Regions from separate parts of the Nocardioides sp. NPDC000445 genome, predicted to be linked through region 1. Evidence: riboswitches for the same ligand, from Rfam matches in the RefSeq annotation. Region 1 holds a riboswitch; the other holds the start of a gene.
What was found. Region 1 has a riboswitch for cyclic di-AMP ahead of ABT304_RS14865 (C40 family peptidase). Riboswitches for the same ligand answer to the same signal wherever they lie in the genome.
Positions count from the first base shown of each region.

Region 2: linked by a shared signal. The riboswitch ahead of ABT304_RS23370 (C40 family peptidase) and the one ahead of ABT304_RS14865 (C40 family peptidase) in region 1 are both predicted to bind cyclic di-AMP.

Region 1 is NZ_JBEPDH010000010.1:31,868-36,567, forward strand. It holds gene ligD (non-homologous end-joining DNA ligase) at 1-347, shown strand, start outside; gene ABT304_RS14860 (response regulator transcription factor) at 362-1,042, shown strand; cyclic di-AMP (ydaO/yuaA leader) riboswitch at 1,270-1,432, shown strand; gene ABT304_RS14865 (C40 family peptidase) at 1,435-2,238, shown strand; gene prfB (peptide chain release factor 2) at 2,393-3,511, shown strand; gene ABT304_RS14875 (alpha/beta fold hydrolase) at 3,516-4,217, shown strand; gene ABT304_RS14880 (hypothetical protein) at 4,426-4,700, opposite strand, start outside.
Region 2 is NZ_JBEPDH010000019.1:84,634-89,333, reverse strand. It holds gene ABT304_RS23385 (APC family permease) at 1-766, opposite strand, end outside; gene ABT304_RS23380 (NYN domain-containing protein) at 849-2,114, opposite strand; gene ABT304_RS23375 (hypothetical protein) at 2,238-2,420, shown strand; cyclic di-AMP (ydaO/yuaA leader) riboswitch at 2,517-2,695, shown strand; gene ABT304_RS23370 (C40 family peptidase) at 2,713-3,699, shown strand; gene ABT304_RS23365 (hypothetical protein) at 3,738-4,700, shown strand, end outside.

The DNA.
Region 1 (4,700 bases):
CCGCCCTGCCGGAGCCCGTCGAGCCGGACGTCGCCACGGCGCTGGCCAAGGAGATCGCCGAGGACCTCCAGAAGGCCCACCCGAGCAAGGTGACCGCGACGATGACCAAGAGCCGCAGGTCAGGCAAGGTTTTCCTGGACTGGTCGCAGAACTCGGGATCGAAGACGACGATCTGTCCCTACTCGCTGCGGGGCAAGACGATCCCCACGGTCGCGGCCCCGGTGACCTGGGACGAGGTCGCCGAAGGGGCCGAGGATCCGCTCGGTATCGACCAGCTCGGACCTAACAATGTGATCACGCGCTTATCTGAAAGGGGGGATCTCTTCACAAGCCCTACGGGGCTGTAACTATTGTTCTCTTCATGTCGAACTCCGTGCTTGTCGTAGAAGACCAAGAGGACATCGCTGCTCCCCTGGTGCGCACGCTCCAGCGTGAGGGCTATGACGTCACCTGGGTCGACTCCGGCAAGAAGGCGCTGGAGCTGCTGGCACCTCCGTACGACGCCGAGCTGGTGCTGCTCGACCTGGGCCTCCCGGACATGGACGGGCTCGAGGTCTGCAAGGCCGCTCGCGACAACGGCTACGAGGGCGGGATCATGATCCTCACCGCCCGTGACGCCGAGATCGACCTGGTCGTCGGGCTCGACGCCGGCGCCGACGACTACCTGGCCAAGCCGTTCGCGCTGGCCGTCCTCCAGGCGCGAGTCCGCGCCCTCCTGCGCCGCTCGGGCCCGGTCGAGCCCGGCGCCGACGACGACGCCCTGCGCATCGACGTGGCTGCCCACCGGGTCTACGCCGGCGAGCGCGAGGTGACCCTGACCGGCAAGGAGTTCGCGCTCCTGGCCGTCCTGGCCGCCTCCCGCGACAAGGTCGTCTCCCGCGACCGGCTGATGGCCGAGGTCTGGGACGAGAACTGGTACGGCTCGACCAAGACGCTCGACGTCACCGTCGGACGCCTGCGCCAGAAGCTCGAGGCGGCCGGTGTGCAGGAGAAGGTCGTCGCCGTGCGTGGCGTCGGTTTCCGTCTCGAAGCAGCGGAGTAAACGCAAGCTCGACACGGTGTCATACGCGTGTTCAGTGCGTGAGATGTTTCACAAACGACGGCAAAGTCACGCGTGAACACGCCGATTGTGCTTCAGATTCGGCCATTCGGGATTGGATCCGTTCCAGATCGCATGTCACCTTGGATGAGCCGTGCAGAACGCACGACCGGCCCCGGTACACGCCGAATCCTGTCCCTCCGGACGCCGGCCCCTACTACTGAACCCCCTTTACCCTCACACTCAGCAGTACGTATGGGACAGGAGCGGGGGACCCAAGTTCCACGCGACTAACTCGGACGGTCGCTTGGGGTGAAGCCATCGCGACGATGGCCGGGCAACCTTCTAGCCCGAACCCGACAGCTCACCTCGCAGGCGTGGGAAGGAACTCACGCATGTCCAAGTCCGTATCTCATCCTGCCCATCGAGGCGCGCCCCGCCCGTTCCGGTCGCCGAACGTCTCGATCGCCCGGACGATCGCAGGATCCCTCAGTGGCCACGGCAAGCTCCTCGGCCGCATCACCCTCGCCAGCGGTATCGCCGCCGGTGCCCTGGTGGCAGTCCCCGCCGCCAACGCCGCGCCGGCCTCCCACGAGACCACCTCCGTCGAGCCGGCCAAGGTGGTGGAGGCTCCGACCCTGGAGGCCTCGGCCACGCCCACGGCGATGCTCACCGACATCAAGCAGCTCGAGAGGGCTGTCGAGGTGCAGGAGCGCAAGGCCGAGGCAGCCCGCAAGGCCGCCGAGGCGAAGCGCAAGGCAGCGATCGCCGCCAAGAAGGCCGCGGAGGCGAAGAAGAAGGCCGAGGCTGAGGCCAAGGCCTTCGCCGCGAGCCAGGAGGGCAAGATCGAGCGGGCGATCAGCGTCGCCTCGGAGCAGATCGGCGACCCGTACGTCTGGGGTGCCACCGGTCCGAGCTCGTTCGACTGCTCCGGCCTGACGCAGTACGCCTTCAGTGCCGCCGGCATCGAGCTCCCCCGGGTCTCGCGCGACCAGGCGGCTGCGCTGCCGACGATCCCGAACGACCAGATCCAGCGCGGCGACCTGATGTTCTGGGGTAGCCCGGTCTACCACGTGGGCATCTTCCTGCGCTGGGAGAATGGTCAGGCGATCATGCTGCACGCCCCCAAGCCGGGCGCATCTGTTCGTGAAGAGGCTGCCTGGGACGGCTGGTTCGCCGGCTCGACCCACCAGGCCTGAGGCTTCTCGGGACCCATATATCCCCCTGGCGCTCGCCCTCCGGTTCCCCGTACCGGAGGGCGAGCGCATATTTTCCGGAGCGGAGCCCGAGGAGGTTGGCGCAGTGGGGTCGGCGAATCGGGCGGCGAACCACCGGTCAAGTAACCTGTAAGACGTGGCAGGCCCCGAATTCGACACCGAGATCAAGCAGCTCCAGGCAACGATGCAGACCATCGGCCAGGTGCTGGACCTGGACGCGATGCGCAAGGAGATCGCCGACCTCGGCGAGCAGGTCGCCGCGCCCGACCTCTGGGACGATCAGGACAACGCCACCCGCGTCACCGGACGTCTCTCCCTGCTGCAGGGCGAGCTCAACAAGTTCACCGAGCTCCGCACCCGCATCGAGGACCTCGGCCTGATGGTCGAGATGGCCCAGGAGGAGGGCGACGCCGACTCGCTCGCCGAGTCCGAGGCCGAGCTGGGCCGGGTGAAGAAGGCTGTCGAGAGCCTGGAGATCCGCACCCTGCTCTCGGGGGAGTACGACTCCCGCGAGGCCCTGGTGACGATCCGCTCCGGCGCCGGTGGTGTCGACGCCGCCGACTTCGCCGAGATGCTGATGCGGATGTACGTCCGCTGGGCCGAGCGCAACAAGTACCCGGTCGAGGTCTTCGACACCTCCTACGCCGAGGAGGCCGGGCTGAAGTCCGCCACCTTCGCGATTCACGCCCCCTACGCCTACGGCACCCTCTCCGTCGAGGCCGGCACCCACCGTCTGGTGCGGATCAGCCCCTTCGACAACCAGGGCCGTCGCCAGACCTCCTTCGCCGCGGTCGAGGTCGTGCCCGTGCTGGAGCAGACCGACGAGATCGAGATCGACGAGAACGACATCAAGGTCGACGTCTACCGCTCCTCGGGCCCCGGTGGCCAGTCGGTCAACACCACCGACTCGGCGGTCCGGCTGACCCACATCCCGACCGGCACCGTGGTCTCCTGCCAGAACGAGAAGTCGCAGCTGCAGAACAAGGCCGCCGCGATGATCGTCCTCAAGGCCAAGCTGCTCGCGCTGAAGAAGGCCGAGGAGGAGGCGCAGCTCAAGGAGCTCAAGGGCGACGTCGCCGCCTCGTGGGGCGACCAGATGCGCAACTACGTCCTCAACCCCTACCAGATCGTCAAGGACCTGCGTACGACCTACGAGGTCGGCAACCCGCAGGCGGTCTTCGACGGCGACATCGACGGGTTCCTCGAGGCCGGCATCCGGTGGCGCCGCGGTGCCGAGAAGGCCGAACAGAACTGACCTGATGGTTGCGCTGACGCGCACCAGGCTTCCACTCCCAGGCCGAGGCGCGGCGTACGTCTTTGACGCCTACGGCCCTGAGGACGGGGTGCCGATGGTGCTGTTGCACGAGCTCGGTGGCAGTGCGAAGCGGTGGCAGGGTGTGGTGCCGCCGTTCGCGGATGCCCACCGGGTGCACGCCTTCGACATGCGTGGGCACGGGGACTCGGACTGGGCCTCGGAGTACTCCCACCGGCTCATCGCCGACGACGTCATCGCGGCGATGGACGCGCTCGGGATCTCGGGCGCCGTGGTCGTCGGGCACTCGACCGGCGGCAACGTCGCCCTCCTGGTCGCGATGCACCGGCCCGACCTGGTCTCCCGGCTGATCATCGAGGACGTGGTGCCACCCGCGCCGCGCCCGCGCAGGTCGCCCGGGCGCCCGGCACGGCCGATGCCCCACGACTGGGAGTGCATCGCGTCCCTGCTGGTCGAGGCGACGATGTACGACGCGTGGATGTGGGAGCAGCTCGAGCTGTTGCCCATGCCGACCCTGATCGTGGCCGGTGGCGGCAACAGCCACATCCCGCAGTCGGACCTGGAGAAGGTCGCCCAGCGGATCCCGCAGGCCGACCTCGTCCACTTCGACGTCGGTCACTTCGTGCACCGCAACCAGCCGGGCGAGTTCGCCGACACCGTCCTGGCCTGGCTCGCGTCGCGGTCCTGAATCCGACGCGTCCCGCGTCGCGGGTGGGATCCCCATCCCTAAGGACCCCACCCGCTCTCGCCAGCCGGCTCTGCTCTGACTCAGTGCCCGCGGCGGCGCGCGCCGCCCGGTGAAGTGCCTACCCGGCCCGAGCGACTAAGTCGATTAAAGCACTCGACTTTAGGTCGGCGCAAACGACTCGCCCCGGACCGAATCTCGATCGAGAACCTCAGGCGTCGGCGGCGGCCGCGGTGAGGGTCACCAGGCACCAGCGGGAGGCGCGCTTCTGGACCGTCGCGGGCGCCTCGCCGGCCTTGCCGGTGAGCTCGCAGGAGAGCCAGGCGTCGCCGAAGAGGCCGCGGTGGACCACCTTCGTCTGCTTCTTCGCGTCGGTGCAGGTGAGGGCGACCGACGGCTTCCCGTACGCAGGGGTCGAAGCGGCCTTGCAGCCCTTGGGCACGCTCTTGGTCATCTGCGTGGCCCAGTCCAGGGTGACCGGCGGCG
Region 2 (4,700 bases), on a different contig from region 1:
CGTTGGTACGCAGGACGAGACGTCGGGGCAGCAGGACGAAGGCGATGATCGCGGCGGTCACCAGCACCGCCAGGGTCGACCCGATCCCGGTGAGCCCGCCGTCGCCGGCCAGGGCGGGGACGATCTCGGCCAGCCCGTTGACGGCCGCGGCCGCCTGGGCGGCCGGGTTGATGGCGTACGAGATCCACAGCGACGCCGCGAGGATGATCACCACCAGCGGCCCGAAGGCGTCGTGCGGATGGAACAGCAGTCCGCCGGTGCGCTGGGAGATGAGCCCGAACTCGACCATCACGACCGCGATGGTGAGCATGAGCAGGCCGCCGGCGGCCCAGCCGAGGAGCGCGGCCTCGCCGAGGCTCTCGTGAAGGGTGGGAACGGCCAGGAGCCAGCCCGATCCGATCACGCCGCCCGCGGCGAGACCGACGACCTCGACGAGGCTCAGCTTGTCGGCCTGATCGGCGGGTCGCTCGTCCCGCTCGTCCTTCGCGGGCTCATCGGGGGTCACGGGTGTGACGGGCGTGACGGGAGTGACGGGCTCGGTGGGCTGCGGAGCGGGAGCCGCAGGGACCTGCGCTCGTCGCATCGCCTCGAACGCGATCGCGGTCATCAGGCCGCCGACGGCCGCGACCCAGAAGCTCGACTCGTGCAGCAGCTCGCGGAATCCCGGCGACTTGAGGGCATTGAGCTGGACGCTGCCGTAGATGGACATCACGAATCCCGCGGCGCACAGGATCATCCTGGCGATCGCGCTGAGGGTGTGCCGCACGCGCTGGTCTCCCACTCCCGATGATTCGAACGTCGGGAGAACCTATCGAATCAGGCCGGTGTGGCGCAGGAAGCCTGCAGGATCAACCGAGCAGTGGCGAGAGCGAGGAGAGCGGGACGGTGCGGGCGCCGGCGCGGCGTACGTCCTTGACGACCTCGGCATCGTCGGTGGCGACCAGGATGACGCGGCCGGCGGGCTCGGCGTCGACGAGGTCGCGGATGACGTCGTCGGCGATGACGCCCTCGGGGGAGAAGAGGACCTTGACGCCGCGCGGAGGCACCGCGGTCGGACGTACGGATGCGGAGTGGGCGTCGAAGACGACGGTCGTCTCGGCGCCGGTGCGGGCGGCGATCGGCGCGATCGCCCGCAGCAGCCGCAGCCGTTGGGCATCGAGCGCCGAGTCGGGCCACAGCGCCTTGGAGACGTTGTAGCCGTCGACGATCAGCCGGACCCGCGGCATCGCCAGGAACTGCTCGAGGTGGGCGCTGCTGGTGACCCCGGCACCGGCGGCGGCGTCGGCGGAGGCCAGCTCGGCCTCCACCCGCTCGCCCGGGGTGCCGGTGACCGGCGGCAGCGCCAGCTCGCGACGCAGACCCCCGGCCGCGTCGAGCAGCGTGTCGAGCAGGAACCGGGCGCGCAGCGAGGCGTCCTCGCGGTCCGTCTTGGACGTACGCCGCTCGGCCGCGGCCTCGCGCTCCAGCTTGTCGATCTGGCTGCGGAGCTGCCGCAGCTGGCGGTCGCGGGCGGCGAGCTCGTCCTCGGCGCGGGCGAGCGCCGTGCGGGCCTCGGTCAGGGCCTCGTCCAGCCCGGTCCCGGCCTCACGTGCGGCAGCCCGGGCCTCGCCGAGCTTGCGTCGCAGGGCGGTGTTGTCGGCCTTGAGGTCGTCGAGGCGGGCCTTGCGGTCGGCACGCACCTCGCGGAGCTCGTCCTCGGCGGCGGCGAGCTTGGCGCGCAGCCGTGCCACCTCGGCGTCGACCACCGGCACCGCGGCGGCCTCCAGCCGGTCCAGGGCCTCCTTGAGCGAGACCTCCCAGCCGTCGGGGCGGACGAGCCAGACGACCGCGGCCGCCTCGGCCGGATCCTCGGGGAGGACCACGTCGTCGGCGGAGCCCTCGGAGACGTACGCCGGTCGCAGCTGGCTGCCGACCTTCTCCCGGACCTCGTCGTCGCTCTCGAGCACCGAGGCGATCATCGCGCCGCCGGCCTTGGCCCGCCTGGCGGGCGCGAAGTCGGCGATCCGCTTGAGCGCGGGCGGCAGGCGCACCACGTCGGGAAGCACCCCGGCCGTGAGCGCGACGATGCGTCCCCGGACCGTGTCGGGGAGCGTCGCGTACGCGGAGACCTCCATGTGCCAAGTGTAGGGACCCGGTCCGCGATCGCCGCGTCGAATACCGTGCTGCGATGGTGATGACACGCCGGACGCAACCGGACGAAAGCAAAAATGTCGGTGCTCGGTGAGACCGTCACTCACATGACGACGAGAATCGACTGTGACACCTGCCTCGTGCGCGGTTTGGCGTGCCACGACTGCGTGGTCACCGTGCTTCTGGGGCCACCGCCGGAGCTGACCATCGAGGACGACGAGCGCCGGGCGCTCGACGTGCTGGCCGAAGGAGGCCTGGTCCCGCCGCTGCGCATGGTGGAAGGGATGTAGCCGAACTTTTGGGCGTGGGTGGTTGGCAGGTGGGGGATGCCGTCGGCTAGTGTGCGCAGGAACTTGGCGCTCGTGGAAGTGGGTCAACCGGCCCACGCGAGTGTCGCGCTTAGTCCAGGCCCGCTTCGGGGCGGGCCAGGAGCCGGGGAACCACACCGATCATCTGGGGTGTATCCGCCGCAAGGGCGATCTGGGAGACCAGATCGAGGAGCGGTGGTAAGGCAGGTCGTGCCTGAACCCGTCAGCTCACTCGGTAGGCGTCAACGACTACACACAAGGAGACCGTCCGCTCGTGACACGCGACCGGAAGCGACTCATTGCCGGAGCAGCCGGCATCGCCGCCATCGGAGTCGCCGGGATCATTCCCGCAGCGACCCCCGCCCAGGCAGACCCTGACATCGACGACGTTCGCAAGAAGGTCGACAAGCTCTACACCCAGGCCGAGGCGGCCAACGAGGACTACAGCAACGCCAAGCTGCGGCTGCAGGACCTCAAGGACCAGCTCGAGGACCTCAACTCCGACGAGAAGCGTCAGAGCAAGGAGCTCGACAAGATCCGCGCCGAGCTCCGTGACTCCGTGCTGCGGCAGTTCGAGGGCTCCGACGTCTCTGCCGTCGGCCAGGTGATCACCTCCGAGGACCCCCAGGAGTTCCTCGCCGGTCTCTCCACCGTCTCGTCCTACAACGCGCTGCAGGCCGACCTCCTCGCCCGGTACAACACCGAGGCGGAGGCCCTCCAGGTTCGTCGCGAGGCCACCGAGGACGCCAAGTCCCAGATGGCCAAGATCAAGACGACCATGCAGCAGAAGAAGAGCGAGATCGACAAGAAGTACGAGGCGGCCCAGGCCGAGCTCGACGAGCTGGAGGCCGATGAGCTGGAGGAGTTCCAGTCCACCGACACCAGCATCCCCTCCAACCTGCCGCCGCCCTCGGGTCGCGCCAAGGTGGCCGTCGACTACGCCCTCGCCCAGGTCGGCGACGCCTACGTCTACGGCGCCACCGGCACCGAGTCGTGGGACTGCTCCGGCCTCACCATGGGTGCCTGGGGCCAGGCCGGCGTCTCGCTCCCGCACTCCTCCTCGGCGCAGTACAGCAGCGGACCCCAGGTCTCCCGCGACCAGCTCGCCCCCGGTGACCTGGTCTTCTACTACAGCCCGATCAGCCACGTCGGCATCTACATCGGCAACGGCATGATCGTGCACGCGTCCAACCCGAGCACCGGTGTGAAGGTCTCCCCGATGGACGAGATGCCCTACACGGGCGCCGTCCGCCCGGGTTGAGTTTGACCCAGCACCCCGAAGAGGCCGATCGTTCGCAGGTGCGAACGGTCGGCTCTCTTCTTTCTCGCCCGGCCCTGATCGGGGCCGCGCTGGTGCTGGTGATGCTGCTCGCCGGGTTCGTCGGCTGGCGGCTCACCGGCGGCGGCGAGTACGTCGCCCCGACCCCGAGCAGCGCGCCGGTCGTGCGCGCCGACACCGAGGGTGCCCGGGCCTCGCTCGATGCCCTGGTCGACGGCGTACGCGACGGGGCGGAGCCCGAGGGAGAGGACGCGGCCTCGGTGGCGGTGCGCAACGCCCGGGCCATCGGCCTCGGGGACGTCACCGCGAGGTACGTCGCCGAGTCGGGCAACGTGGAGCCGGACGGCTCCTGGACGGCCGACGTCGAGATGTCCTGGCGCAGCCCCGGCGACCCGGCATTGACCGAGGAGCTGAAGGTCGGCTTCGACGCCGAGGGCGCGATCACCGGGTTCTCGGCGGCCCAGGGCACCCGGCTGCCGCTGTGGCTCAGCGGCCCGGTCGAGGTGCGCCGCACCGGCTCCACCCTCGTGGTCGCCCAGGCCTCCGCCGACGTAGCCGACCGCTACGCCGAGCTGGCCACCACCGCCGTCGCCGGGGTCCGCAAGGTGATCCCCTGGAAGAACCCGCTCCTGGTCCTCGAGGTGCCCGCGAACGGCCTCGACTCCGCGCTCGGCGCGCAGCCGGGGACCTACGCCGCCGTCGCGGCGGTGACCGCGACCGTCGACGGGTCCACGAAGGCCGGGACCCCGCTGCACGTGTGGGTCAACCAGGGCGTCATCGGCGACCTCGACGCCCCCGGCGCCCAGATCGTCATCACCCACGAGGCCACCCACGCGGCCACCGACGCCGCGACCAACACCCGCCGGCCGATGTGGCTGGTCGAGGGCTTCGCCGACTACGTCGCGCTCCGCGACACCCAGCTGCCGCTGTCCAAGACCGCCGGCCAGATCCTCGCCCAGGTCCGCGAGAACGGCGCCCCCGAC